3 regions of the Ruegeria sp. I3 genome follow, and region 3 is predicted to be linked to each of the others. Evidence: riboswitches for the same ligand, from Rfam matches in the RefSeq annotation. Region 3 holds a riboswitch; each other region holds the start of a gene.
The links. Region 3 has a riboswitch for cobalamin ahead of ACR0L9_RS04200 (DUF1636 domain-containing protein). Riboswitches for the same ligand answer to the same signal wherever they lie in the genome.
Positions count from the first base shown of each region.

Region 1: another riboswitch for cobalamin. It lies ahead of ACR0L9_RS09430 (DUF1636 family protein); the one in region 3 lies ahead of ACR0L9_RS04200 (DUF1636 domain-containing protein).
Region 2: another riboswitch for cobalamin. It lies ahead of ACR0L9_RS19230 (hypothetical protein); the one in region 3 lies ahead of ACR0L9_RS04200 (DUF1636 domain-containing protein).

Region 1 is NZ_JBQFNI010000003.1:181,464-185,829, reverse strand. Features, by position in the region: gene ACR0L9_RS09440 (ABC transporter substrate-binding protein) at 1-869, opposite strand, end outside; gene ACR0L9_RS09435 (ABC transporter ATP-binding protein) at 888-1,673, opposite strand; gene ACR0L9_RS09430 (DUF1636 family protein) at 1,670-2,026, opposite strand; cobalamin riboswitch at 2,129-2,336, opposite strand; gene ACR0L9_RS09425 (hypothetical protein) at 2,320-2,475, opposite strand; gene ACR0L9_RS09420 (catalase family protein) at 2,595-3,662, shown strand; gene ACR0L9_RS09415 (peroxidase family protein) at 3,681-4,366, shown strand, end outside.
Region 2 is NZ_JBQFNI010000011.1:656-5,021, forward strand. Features, by position in the region: gene ACR0L9_RS19220 (DNA polymerase III subunit gamma/tau) at 1-1,280, opposite strand, end outside; gene ACR0L9_RS19225 (phosphatase domain-containing protein) at 1,453-1,953, shown strand; gene ACR0L9_RS19230 (hypothetical protein) at 1,958-2,365, opposite strand; cobalamin riboswitch at 2,457-2,677, opposite strand; gene ACR0L9_RS19235 (alpha/beta hydrolase family protein) at 2,799-3,656, shown strand; gene rsgA (ribosome small subunit-dependent GTPase A) at 3,693-4,366, opposite strand, start outside.
Region 3 is NZ_JBQFNI010000001.1:819,519-823,884, reverse strand. Features, by position in the region: gene ACR0L9_RS04210 (glycosyltransferase family 2 protein) at 1-764, opposite strand, end outside; gene ACR0L9_RS04205 (NAD(P)-dependent oxidoreductase) at 879-1,865, opposite strand; cobalamin riboswitch at 1,971-2,177, shown strand; gene ACR0L9_RS04200 (DUF1636 domain-containing protein) at 2,263-2,643, shown strand; gene cobW (cobalamin biosynthesis protein CobW) at 2,640-3,695, shown strand; gene cobN (cobaltochelatase subunit CobN) at 3,701-4,366, shown strand, end outside.

The DNA of each region.
Region 1 (4,366 bases), on a different contig from region 3:
TAGCGCAATCCGATCCAGCGTTCGTTCTTGACGGCGTCAGTCTGGGACATGACGGGATGTTCCTGCAGGAACTTGAAGGTGTCTTCGGCGCCATTGCCGGTCTGATAATCCAACAAAACCAGGAATTCCGGGTTCGATGCGGCAACGGCCTCCCACGAAGTGCGGCCCCAGCTCGTGTCCATGTCATGAGTGACGTTTTCACCACCGGCGGCTGTGATCATCGCATCGGGAATCGCGAATTTACCGGCGGTAAACGGAGCATCTGCAGGACCATCCAGAAGAAAGACGCGGGGCCTGGGCAGTTCAGCAGTCTTGGCTTCGATCGCTGCCAGCTGCTCTTTCCAGCCCAAGACCAAAGCCTCGGCCTTGTCTTCGACTTGCATCACCTTGCCCAAGCGCAACACATCGCCAAATAGAAGATCCATGCTGGCTTCGGGGCGATCCTTGTCCAGATGGACGCAGCTTTCGGTTAGAACCATGGTCTTGATTCCGAACGGTTCCAATGTATCTGGGGTCACATCACCACCCGGCTTCATGCCATAGTACCAACCGGCAAAGAACAGGTCGGGTTCAACCGCCACCAAATTTTCGACGGTCGGATATTTTGGCGCAAGCTCGGGGATGTCGCCACGCAGGGCATCAAAATCAGGGCTGGTCTTGTACCAGCCGGTGATGCCGGTCAGGCCGACGATCTTGTCCTGCAGACCCAATGCAAAGGCCATATCGGTCATGTTCATGTCATGCACAACCAGGCGCTCGGGCGCGGTATTAAAAACCAGCGGATCGCCGCAGTTGTCTACGGTGACTTCTTGCGCAGCAGCACCGCTTGCCATGGCGGTGGCCAACGCCACGGGCCAGATGTATTTCATCTCAGTGTGTTCCTTCGACTAAGTTGAGACTGTAGTTCTTCGAATATCAAGCGCCGGGATCATGCGGCCTTCGTGGAGAAAGCAGAGGAAATCAACGCCAAAAGTTTCGCGGACTCTTTCGGGTGTCAGCACCTTGTCCACCGACCCAAACTCGATCATGCGGGTCGATTTCATCAGCGCCACGTGTGTGGCGAATTCGGGGATCATGACAAGATCGTGTACGATCATGACCACGGTGATCCCAAGCTCGGCGACCAAAGACAGCATCCGCCCTTTTGCATCAGGATCCAGATGGTTGGTCGGTTCGTCCAGAAACAGCAACGAAGGGTTCTGCGCCAAAGCACGCGCGATATGGGCACGCTGACGTTCGCCTCCGGACAGTTGGGCCATGCGCTTGTCCGCGAGATTGGCGAGACCGGTCAGGTCTAAAATCCGGTCCAGCTCTTGCGCGTGGCCTTCGGCAGAGCGGTCCGCACGGATGGGTATTTGCCCCAGCGCAACATAATCGCGTAACGCCAAGCGTCCATCGGGCAGTTCCTGCTGACCTACCACTGCAATCATGCGCGCACGCTCTTTGGCCGTGAGCTGTTTCAGACTGCGTCCTTTGATCCGAACATCGCCAAGTGCCAGCGGCTCAGCGCCGCACAACAGATTGAGAAGCGTCGTTTTCCCCGCCCCGTTCGGGCCGGCGATGGCTAGAATGGAACCCTCGTCCAACTCGAACGAGACGCCCTGCAACAGGACATCTCCGTTAAGGGCATAATACTCAAGGTTTTCGGCAATCAGAAAGGGTGGCAACGTCATTGCGATGCCCCCTGTTCGATCCGCGGCATGCGCGAGAGGGTTTTATTGAACAACGCCTGCGGGCGATCAGTGGCATTTGTCCAGCCATCCGGGCTTTCACGATACTGCGCTGCAAACTCAGCCAGCGCCTGCACCTCATCCGCGGTCTGAATGCCACCAAAAAGGTATTGCGCCTTTCCTACGGCCTGGAACCCAACCGTTCTGGGACTATCGCAGCCTGCCATGCAAGACGACGCGCGGATCGCAAAACTGCGATGTAATTTCCCAGTCAACGCATCGCAAATTTCATCAAGGGGCAGCCCTTCAGTGCAGCTTTCGCAGACTAGAATGAAATGATCAGGCGTATCTGGCATGGTCCACTCCACTTGTTTCCAAGCGCATGCGGAAGCTGCCGACAATGTAAACACGCAATTGACGCGCCATCAAAGCCTCCTTCCAGGACGCCCCGCCCCGGGTTGGTTAAACATCTGATGGCAGGTCTCCTGACTTGCGGGTCCGCGCTCGGCCAACCTTCCCGACCCTGTGGACCAGTGGCTGTTTGGCCTTGCTCACCGCTTACAGTTGCGGGGGCAGTTACGGAATTGGCACCTTTTGGCAAACCTCACCGTATTCCCTTTTCATCCCGCGGCAACACCACCGGGAACCATCAATCGATTGAGTGCCCGAGAACACCGGACACGTCAATGATAAAGTCGAAGGCGCTCAACTCTGGTAGAGGATCGAGCGCCGCCAACCACGTGTCCGAAGCACCAGCCGAATAGCTTGGGCTGCGCGCCGAATTTGTCTGGCCACGGCTGTCCATAGTTGGTGTGTTTGGAAATTAGACAATCTGAGGTAAGCTGAACAAATTTAGAGGTTTAGCTTTGTCAGCGCCTTACCCCTGTTTGATCATTGCCTGGGTTTATCCAAGGAGACGGTTCTTTGACGCATGTTTCGCAAAACGCATTGCCGCCGGATATTGTTGATGATGTCATTGACCACAATCTCGAGGCCGTTGCACGGTGGAAAGGCCATCGCTTAAGGGCTCAGCATGGGCGCAGTCACGGGTGCGTGGCTGCAACATTCACCGTCAGAAACGATCTACCAGAACAGTTCCGTCACGGCCTGTTTGAACAGCCCGCTGCCTATTCAGCCGCACTTCGCTTTTCCAACGGCGCGCATCTGGATGACCGGAAATCGGATGCCCACGGGATGGCGATCAAGCTTTTTGACGTGCCAGGCCCCAAGCTGATCGACGCCGAGGCACTTGCGCATCTGGGGACCACACAACTCAGCGACGAGTTCGATTTCGTATTGGTCGATCAGGATGTGTTTCCCAGCTACGTCCCCGATGAATATGAGCGATTGGGCAGGCTTGTCGCCACATTACAAGCGGTCCAGCACGCGATCAAAGGGCGACGAAAATGGAGCCTTAGGTTGATCACCAAAGGGCTGCGCGCAGGATTTCGAGCCTTCCTTACTCGTGAAGGCAAGCGTCAGTTTCGCGTCGCGAGTGATTTTGCCTCGAACTATATGCACTCGCCTTTTGAGGTCCATTTCTGGTCGACAACACCGTATCGGCTGGGCCCCGATCTAACAGTCCGATACCTAGCCCGCAGCGCTAAACCAAAAGTTCCGGCACATCCGGTAGACGACCCAGATGGGATCGGTCAGTGTTTGCGGCAAGACGTGGCCGATGGAGATAATCACTTCGAGCTGTGTGTGATTGAGCCCCCGCGCCCGGCCGACGAATTCGATGTGCTAGACAATCGCATCCGGTGGGCATGCGATCCGCAACCAGATGCACCTCTTGATCCGTACCATCATACCGTCACGCCCGTGGCGGATATCACGATTCCCAAAGGTGCAGAATTTGATCCGCAGAGTGGCGACGCGATGAGCTTCTCGCCCTGGCGTGTCACGGCAGATCACGAACCTTTAGGACCGATTAATGCGATCCGACTCAGAACCTATCTGAGCCTGGCCCGCGCCCGGTTCCCGAACCGATGACCAAACGGAGATGTATTGATGCTGGACGTTGATGATCTGATCAAACTCGGATTCAAGATCTCCCCACCCGTTACGAGTTATTTAGCCGCGATCAGGCTTGCAAACGCCGCGAAGATCCACCGACCGCGGCCCTATACGATGGGCGCAGACTACACGACATGGCCCGGCGTGTTTTCCCATCGCTGGATCGGTCGGCATACAACGCCAGAAGACCTCTCACCCGTCCTGCCTTCAGAAAGCGAAGTTGCTGATCTCTTTCGCCGACGGACACAATTGGATGGCAGCCCGCTTACCTTGATGTGCCCGCAAGGATCGACACTTTTGTTTATCTCGGCCGCACAATGGTTTACTGACAGTTTCCTGCGCACCTTTGGGGCGAAAGGACCGGTTGATCAGACGGATTCGAACCACGAGGTGGATCTGTGCCAAATCTACGGGCTGAACGATTTTCAGACCGACATGCTGCGCGAACGCGATCCCGATACCAATGAATTAACCCACCGGTTGGCCTTTCGTCTGGATACACAAGGCGAGATGTGGGCCCCGAAGCTGTTTCAAAAGAACCAATCCGGTGGTGTTAAGCTTGCGCCCCCCTTTGATGGCAGTCTTGCCACTGGCGAGAATTGCGGAAAGCCCCTGCACGATCCATGCAAGCTGTGGAATGCGGTGAAACGGGCGCATCCGGGTCTCAGCGATCACGCAAT
Region 2 (4,366 bases), on a different contig from region 3:
GCGTTGCCGCCGATTCCCGATGCGGCATAGGCCGGTCGGGCCACAGCCTGTGGCGCGGAAAGAGCATGTCCAGGCGCACCGATTCCCTTGCCGGGGCCACCATTGGGCGGCGGAGGCGTATCTTGCAGACGCTTGATCAGCTCCTCCGGGCTAGGCAAGTCGGCCACATGGGTCAGGCGGATCACGGCCATTTCCGCAGCCATCATTGCGTTGGGTGCGGCGGAAACTTCCTCAAGCGCTTTCAGCAGCATTTGCCACATGCGTGTAAGGACTCGCATGGGCAGAGCCTCGGCCATTTGTTGACCTCGGGCGCGTTCGTCGGGGGAAACGGTGGGATCTTCGGCGGCATCCGGGGTGATCTTGACCACCGAAACCCAATGCGTGATTTCAGCCAGATCGCGTAAGACGGCGAGTGGATCAGCCCCTTCGGCATATTGCCCGCTCAGCTCGGTCAACGCGCCTGCAGCATCGCCGCGCAGGATCATATCCATCAGATCCAGCACCCGGCCCCGATCGGCCAGCCCCAGCATCGCGCGCACCTGATCCGCGCTGGTTTCACCGGCCCCGTGCGAGATCGCCTGATCCAGCAGTGAGGTCGCATCGCGCGCTGATCCTTCGGCGGCCCGGGTGATCAACGATAACGCATCCTCGGCAATCTGTGCCCCTTCGGCACCTGCAATTTTGCGAAGCAGTCCGATCATATCCTCCGGCTCGATCCGGCGCAGATCAAAGCGCTGGCAACGGGACAAGACGGTCACCGGGACCTTGCGAATCTCGGTGGTGGCAAAGATGAACTTCACGTGTTCGGGGGGTTCTTCCAGCGTCTTGAGCAGCGCGTTGAAAGCGCTGGTCGACAGCATGTGAACCTCGTCGATGATATAGATCTTGTAGCGCGCGGACGCAGCGCGATAGCGGACGCTGTCGATGATCTCGCGGATGTCATTGACACCGGTGCGGCTGGCGGCGTCCATCTCCATCACATCGACATGGCGGCCCTCCATGATGGCTACGCAGTGTTCACATTGACCGCAGGGTTCGGTGGTAGGGCCGCCGCTGCCATCGGGACCGATGCAGTTCATACCCTTGGCTATGATCCGAGCGGTCGTCGTCTTGCCGGTACCGCGGATGCCGGTCATGATGAAGGCCTGCGCGATCCGGTCCGCCTCGAAGGCGTTTTTCAGAGTGCGCACCATGGCGTCCTGACCGACTAGATCGGCAAAGGTTTCGGGGCGGTATTTGCGGGCAAGAACCTGGTAGGCGGGGCTGGGCGTCTCGGTCATGTCTGCTCTGTCGGATTCGCGTTACGCCGCAGCGTAGAGGCCCCCGCCGCCCGCGTCCACAGCCGGCCGGGACGATTTTCATTTTGGAATGCGTGGGTATGCGGCTAAAATCCACTCTATTCTATTTACTGGACCAGTATGTTGTTGGGTGAAGTTTGTTTGGGGGGAGATTATGTCGCAACTGGTGGTTTATGCGTTGCAGGTTGGCGGAGGCACCTTGGCCTTGTCATCGATGCCCGGGCGCGGAGGCACTTATACCGAAGACCTCGATCTTATAGCAGACTGGAAGCCGGGACTTGTGATCTCGATGACGACTGAGGTCGAGATGATTCAGGATGGTGCGCGGAATTTTGGCGCTGATATTCAGGGGCGTGCCAGCAGATGGGTGCATTTGCCGATCGAAGATTTTGGCACGCCACCCAAAGAGATTTTGGACCGCTGGCCCCGCGTTGGCGCGACCGCACGTCAGGCGTTGTCAGGTGGTGGCCGTGTGCTAGTGCATTGCCGTGGTGGCTGTGGCCGATCCGGGATGGTGGTTCTGCGTCTGATGGTTGAATGCGGTGAACGGCCTGAGGCGGCATTGAAGCGATTGCGTACGGTGCGTCCTTGCGCAGTCGAGACAAATGCCCAGATGCTTTGGGCCGTTGAACCGGCCCGTGTTCAAGCCGTTTGACGGCTTAGACACCAACATGTGGCGAGATTTCGCCACCGTTGTGCTGCACCAGAAGCGAAGCCTCAAGCATGGCGCAAGGAGGATTCCTTAGCAGGTCTGCGGGTAGGCTGCGGTACTCGGTTCCGAACATCATGTCTGCGTAGTCATCCAGCCGGCCGGTATCGATTTCAGGATCGGTTCCGCAGAATACACGTATCTGGTCGCATTGGGCGCGAAAGCGGGCGGTGCATCCTTCCGGGCAGTGCGACAGATCTATGGTGCCTTCAATCTCAAACTCAGATTTCGTGACCGGTTTTGTGGCGGACATGGCCTGCGTCAGAGCCCGCGCCATTTGCGCCAGTGCGGGGCAGGTTGCCCCAGTACGTTGGCACACGGTCGCCGCGAATTCGTGCGTTTTAGTCTTCCAGATCATCAATGCGCCCTCCGCGCGCAGGGCGAGGGCGTGGTACAGGTTGGTCCGTGCGGAGCACGATCAAACCCGTCCCGGACACCCCGCCCGAGTTTCGGTTCTACATCCGATGGCAGGTCTCCTGACTTGCGGGTCATCGCTTTGCCGACCTTCCCAGCCTTCGAGGCCAGTGGTATCTCGGCATTGCTCTCCGCTTACAGTTGCGGGGGCAGTCTCGGACTAGGTTCTTTCCGGATTTATCCGGGCAGAACCGCACCGTGTTCCCTTTTCATCCCGGCCCGATTGGGCGCGAGAACCATCGCGACATGGCTAGCGGCTGCGCCGTGCCCGAGTCAAGAAGATTGCGTCAGGCAAGTGACGTATGGTCCAGTCACGTCAACCTTGACTTGAGGCGCTTCGGGTGAACTGATCAGTTCAGTCGGTATTGGAGGGCACCATGTTGGACACGCAGCAGGCGGTTGTGACCGAGGATTTTCAAATCCCGTCCGGCCCGGCAATGTTGTCGGCGCGGCTTTACCGTCCGGTTGCCGACCCCGAAAAGGTGGTCGTCATAAACGGTGCGACTGGGGTGCCGAGGGATTACTATCAGTACTTCGCCCGATGGCTCGCCGAAGAACAGGGCATGGCCTGCCTGACTTACGATTACCGGGATTTTGGTCACTCTTTGGTGGGTTCGCAAAAGCGGTCAAATGTCACCATGGCCGATTGGGCGTTGATCGACATTCCATCCGCCCGGGCCGAGATGCGCCGACGGTTTCCGCAGGCCAAGCTATGGAGCATCGGTCATTCCTTGGGCGGAATGTTTGGCCCGATCCAACCCGATATCGATCAGATTGACAGGATGATCTGTGTCTGTTCGGGTCTGGTAACGCTGGCGGATCACCCTTGGCCTTATCGCGCTTTGGCGGCGTTGTTCTGGTTTGGTCACGCGCCGCTGGTGGTCAAGGCGCTTGGCTACCTGCCCGGACGGTTGGTCGGGTTTGGATCGGACCTGCCTGCCCAAGTCTATTGGCAATGGCGCAAATGGTGCACCGCCCCCAAAAGCTATGTGCCAGAGATCGACACGACACTGCCCGCCGCCCGCTGGGAAGACTTGGGCAAACGTGTCGATCTGTTTACCTTCGCAGATGATGAAATGGTGCCGCCGGATGCTGTCTGGCGTCTTGCCGATCTCTATGGACCCAAAGCCGGGCGCCATCTGCTTGCACCAAGCGAATTCGGAGTATCCAAGATCGGCCATATCGGTGCATTCGCAAGACGGAATGCGGCAGTCTGGCCTAGGCTGATCGCCTGATAGCGCTGGGCACCGGTAGGCCGTTGCCCAGCTTCGTTATAGCCCTTTACGGGATTTTTTCTCGTGCATCACGCTGCGCACCATCTTGCCGAACGCCTTGTCGCGGGCGCGGGCCTGCGCCACCGAAGCGGAATTGTGTTGGTCTTCACGCCGCAGCTTGCGCCAGCGGTCCAGCCGCGCGGGATCAAGCGTACCAGCGTCGATTGCCGCCTGCACCGCACATCCGGGCTCGGTCTCGTGCTGACAATCCGAGAAGCGGCAATTCAGGCTGAGGTCTGAGATGTCCGAGAACACCTCATCCAACCCCTCTTGTGCATCTAGCAGACGTAACGCGCGCATGCCGGGCGTATCGATCAGCCAGCCGCCATTGCGCATGCGATGCAAGGCGCGTGCCGTTGTTGTGTGCCTGCCGCGCGCATCGTCTTCGCGAATACCTGCGGTGGCCTGATCCTGCCCCGTCATCCCGTTGGCGAGCGTCGTTTTCCCAACGCCGGATGATCCAAGCAAGGTGCTGGTTTGTCCTTTCGGACACCACGACAGAACTTGTTCGAGATCGCCGTGATCCAGCGCGTTGACCGCAAGTACCGTCAGAAACGGGGCGAGCGATTGGGCTTGATCTACATAAAGGCTCGGATTATCGCACATGTCCGATTTGGTCAGAACGACCACCGGATAGCAGCCTGCCTGATGCGCCAGCGCAAGATACCGCT
Region 3 (4,366 bases):
TGATCCTGCCCCACATGATTGGTGCGCCCACGGTCGCGCTTGACTAAAAAGCTATCAGTGCTGCGCACAGCATAATGATGAATGCGCGCGAATTCATGGCTGAAACCACGCCATGCTTTCCATTTCACTTGGTCTGCTGGGTAGAGGTTCCCGCCCGAATCCCGCCACAACACGCCTTCGTATGGCGCGTCAGGGTTCGGTGCATCTTCTGGATTGATCCTGGGACGATGGGCGCGAAAACGGCTGAATTTTCCGTTGTTGCGGAACAGCGTTTTGAACCCTTTGGTCCGGTGATGCGGATAGCCGTCTTCCGTGGCGGCCAGAAAGAAAGTCTCAGGTACAGGTCGATCAACGAAATCGTTCTGACCCGCGTTTCCGAACATGCGCCAGCAGATCGAGATCGCGTCCGCCACGCCGCTGGCCTCAACGAGGCTTCTTATATCACTATTGGGCAAACGGATATTGATATACTCGTCCACATCCAAACTGAGAATCCAATCCGAAGACAGATAGCTTGGGTGGTTCCGCGCAAGCGAAAATGCACGAACCTGCGGCGCGGCGCGCGGACCCAGTCTGTTTCGTTGGTGGTGAGCCCAGCCAAGCACTTGCAACCGTTCGCCCATGGCATCGGTACCATCAGCGCAATCATTGGTATAAATCAGAATGTCATCAAAACCGATTGCGTGGTTGTAGGCCACCCAATCGATCATGAAAGGCCCTTCGTTTTTCATCGTTGTTACGATGAGAAAGGTCTCATTCGTCATAAGTTGTTCTCTTGCCTGTGCCGGTGTCGGACTCCTGTCGACCTATTTAGAATAGCACCAGAATTTTGTCCAACCAGGTCGCCAGACAGCCGCAATGCTTGCCGATTAATCGATCTACCGATTCTGCGGGATCACCTCATAACCCGGTTCTTCTGGCTCGTCGTCCAGCATCTCGGTTGGGAACCCTGGCGCTTGGATCTCCAGTCCGGTCGCGTCCTCTAGCCGCCTGATGATGTTCGGGGACAGTTCACGCTCACCATATCGCGCGATGCCATCTTCGAAAATCTTGATCATCAATGGGTTTATCTCCAGAGGAACTCCGGCACGGTCGGCGACCTCCTGAAACAGACCGATATCTTTTTTCACCAGATCCATGGTGAAGGAAATATCGCGCGAGCCGTTCAGGATGACCTGACTTTCGGTCTCGTGCACGAAGGATGTGCCTGACGATATCTTGATCGCTTCATAGGTGGTTCCAAGGTCCATACCGGCGGCCTTGGCTGTCACCAATGCCTCGGCGCAGGTGATCAGGTTGGCGGTAGCCAGATAATTGGTCAACACCTTCAGAACAGAGGCCGAGCCCAGATCGCCCGTGTGCAAAATGCGCCGCCCCATGGTGGTCAGGAATGGCAGGATACGTTCAAAAGTCTCACGATCACAGCCTGCGAAGATCGAGATATTACCCGTCGCTGCCCGGTGACATCCGCCGGAAACCGGGCAATCCACCGCTGCGCCGCCTCGTTCGATGACCATTGCGCCAAGGCGTTTGACTTCGGCTTCGTCAGTGGTCGACATTTCCATCCAGATTTTGCCAGGGCCGACCTCTGGCAACATTTCCTGCATCACCGCATCCGAGGCCGCAGGAGAAGGCAAACAGGTTATAACAGCATCGCAATCGCGCATCAGTTGCGCCGGGCTTTTGGCGGCTTTGGCACCCTTGGCGACGAATTCGGTCACCAGATCCGGGTTCAGGTCATGAACCGTCAGATCGATACCGTTTCGTAGCAGCGATCCAGATAGCTTGCCCCCTACATTCCCCAGCCCGATAAACCCTACTTTCATGCGCGGTATCCTCCTGTTCGCATCTTGCTGCCATGCCAGCACGTCGTTGCAGAAGTATCATGCCGCCCAGCGACCCCGACAGGTCGCTTTTTATCCGCTTTTTCACGGATCGGCGCGACTCGCTTGACAAGCAACCCTGCCCTGCCGCATGTCCCTTTCGTTGGTGTCTGCGAGAGCAGATGAAAAGGGAATGCGTCAGCGGTTTTTGCCGTCAAACGCAGCCGCCCCCGCGACCGTGACCGGAGAGGGTGCCCAAAGCCACTGGCAGTATGGCCGGGAAGGCGGGACATCCGACAGAGGCCTCCTCTGACATCCGCAAGCCGGGAGACCTGCCAACGCCCGAAGATGAAACCGGACGGGGTGTTCCGGTGTGGGGCTGTGATCGGCCCGCATGAAACCCCGTCCCCCACGAAGAGGATTTGGGGGGATGAGAGACATGACCGAGACCGCACCGGTCGAACTGCTGGTTTGCACTACCTGCCGTCGCGGGCTGCCTGTCGAGGATGACGCCCAGCGCCCTGGCACGTTGCTGCACAAGGCGCTTGAAAAGGCGGGCCTGCCCGAAGGCATTACCTTGAAAGCTGTGGAATGCCTGTCGAATTGCGATGAAGGCTGCTCGATCGTGCTACGCGGAGGACCGGATCGCTGGACTTTCGTGTATGAGCATCTGAACGAGATCGACCATGTCGAAACCATCGTCGAAGGCGCAGCCAAATACCTCGCCACCGAGGACGGTTTGGTCAAATGGCGTGAACGTCCTGAACACTTCCGCAAAAACTGTGCGGCCCGCATTCCCCCGATTGGAGCCCTGAAATGAGCAATCTCGAGAAACTCCCCGTCACTGTGATCACCGGCTTTTTGGGCTCGGGCAAAACCACTTTGGTGCGACACCTGATGCAGAACCCGCAGGGCAAGCGTCTGGCGGTGGTCGTCAACGAATTCGGCGATGTCGGCGTCGATGGCGATATCCTGAAATCCTGCGCCATTCCTGATTGCCCGGCGGAAAACATCATGGAACTGGCCAATGGTTGCATCTGCTGCACCGTGGCCGATGATTTCATCCCGACCATTGAAGCCCTGATGGCATTAGAGCCGCGCCCCGATCACATCCTGATCGAAACCTCCGGTCTTGCCCTGCCAAAACCGCTGCTAAAGGCGTTCGACTGGCCCGATATCCGCTCGAAAATCACCGTCGATGGCGTGATTGCTCTGGCCGATGCCGAGGCCGTGGCCGCTGGTCGGTTCGCTCCGAATGTCGAGGCGGTGGATGCGCAACGCATGGCAGATGACTCGATTGATCATGAAACTCCCTTGTCCGAGGTGTTCGAGGATCAGATTTCCTGCGCCGACATCATTCTGCTGACCAAGCCCGATCTGGCTGGCCCGGAAGGCGTTGCGAAAGCGAAAGAGATCATCGCCGCCGAAGCGCCCCGCCCCATGCCCGTGGTCGAAGTGGCCGAGGGTGCCGTGGACGTCCGCGTCGTGCTGGGTCTAGAAGCCGCGGCCGAGGATGACATGGACGCGCGTCCCAGCCATCACGACGGCCATCACGATCACGAGCATGACGATTTCGAAAGCATCATCGTTGAACTGCCCGAGCAAACCGATCCGATTGATCTGGTCGCCAAGATTGAACGATTGGCCAACGAGTTGAATATCCTGCGCGTCAAAGGCTATGCCGCCGTTCAAGGCAAGCCCATGCGCCTACTGGTTCAGGCCGTCGGTGCGCGCGTGCGTCACCAATATGACCGCCCGTGGGAGCCCGGCGAAGACCGTCGCTCGCGCCTTGTGGTCATTGCCGAGCATGACGATATCAAAGAGGCCGAGATCCGCGATATCCTCGTGGGTGTAACCGAGGCTGCCGAGTAAGACTTATGCACGTCGTCTTCCGCGAAAGCCATGGGCTCGAAGAAACCGAGACCCCGACCGATCTGGGTCAGAGCCCGGCGGACCTGGTGGTGCTGTCCTTTTCCGACAGTGACCTTGGCGCTTTCGCGGCGGGATGGCATCGTGGAGGTGGGCCTGAAGGACGCATGCCAACGATGCGGCTGGCCAATCTGACGGCGCTGAAGCATCCCCTCTCAGTCGACACATATGTCGAGCAGACACTGGAGGGCGCAAAGGGCATCCTGATCCGTCTGATCGGTGGAGTGCCCTATTGGGCGTACGGCTTGCAGCAGGTTCTGGCGCTGGCGCAGGCCAAAGGGATTGCACTGGCCGTACTGCCCGCAGACGGTCGCGAGGATACGCGGCTGGATGATTACTCTACCCTGCCTGTCTCGACCCTGCGGCGGCTGGCGCATCTGTGCGACACCGGCGGTGAGGTCGCGGCGCAGGCCGCTCTGGCGCAGATGGCACTGGCTGCGGGGTTGTATGCAGGTCCGGTCATGGGCGCCAAGACCATCCCCGAATGCGGTGCCTGGTGCCCAGATCACGGCGTGATCCCTGCAGAAAACGCTCTGCCCGGTGATGCGAAACGTATCATCGTAACCTTTTATCGCGCATACCTGACCTCGGCAGATACCGCCCCAATTGCGGCG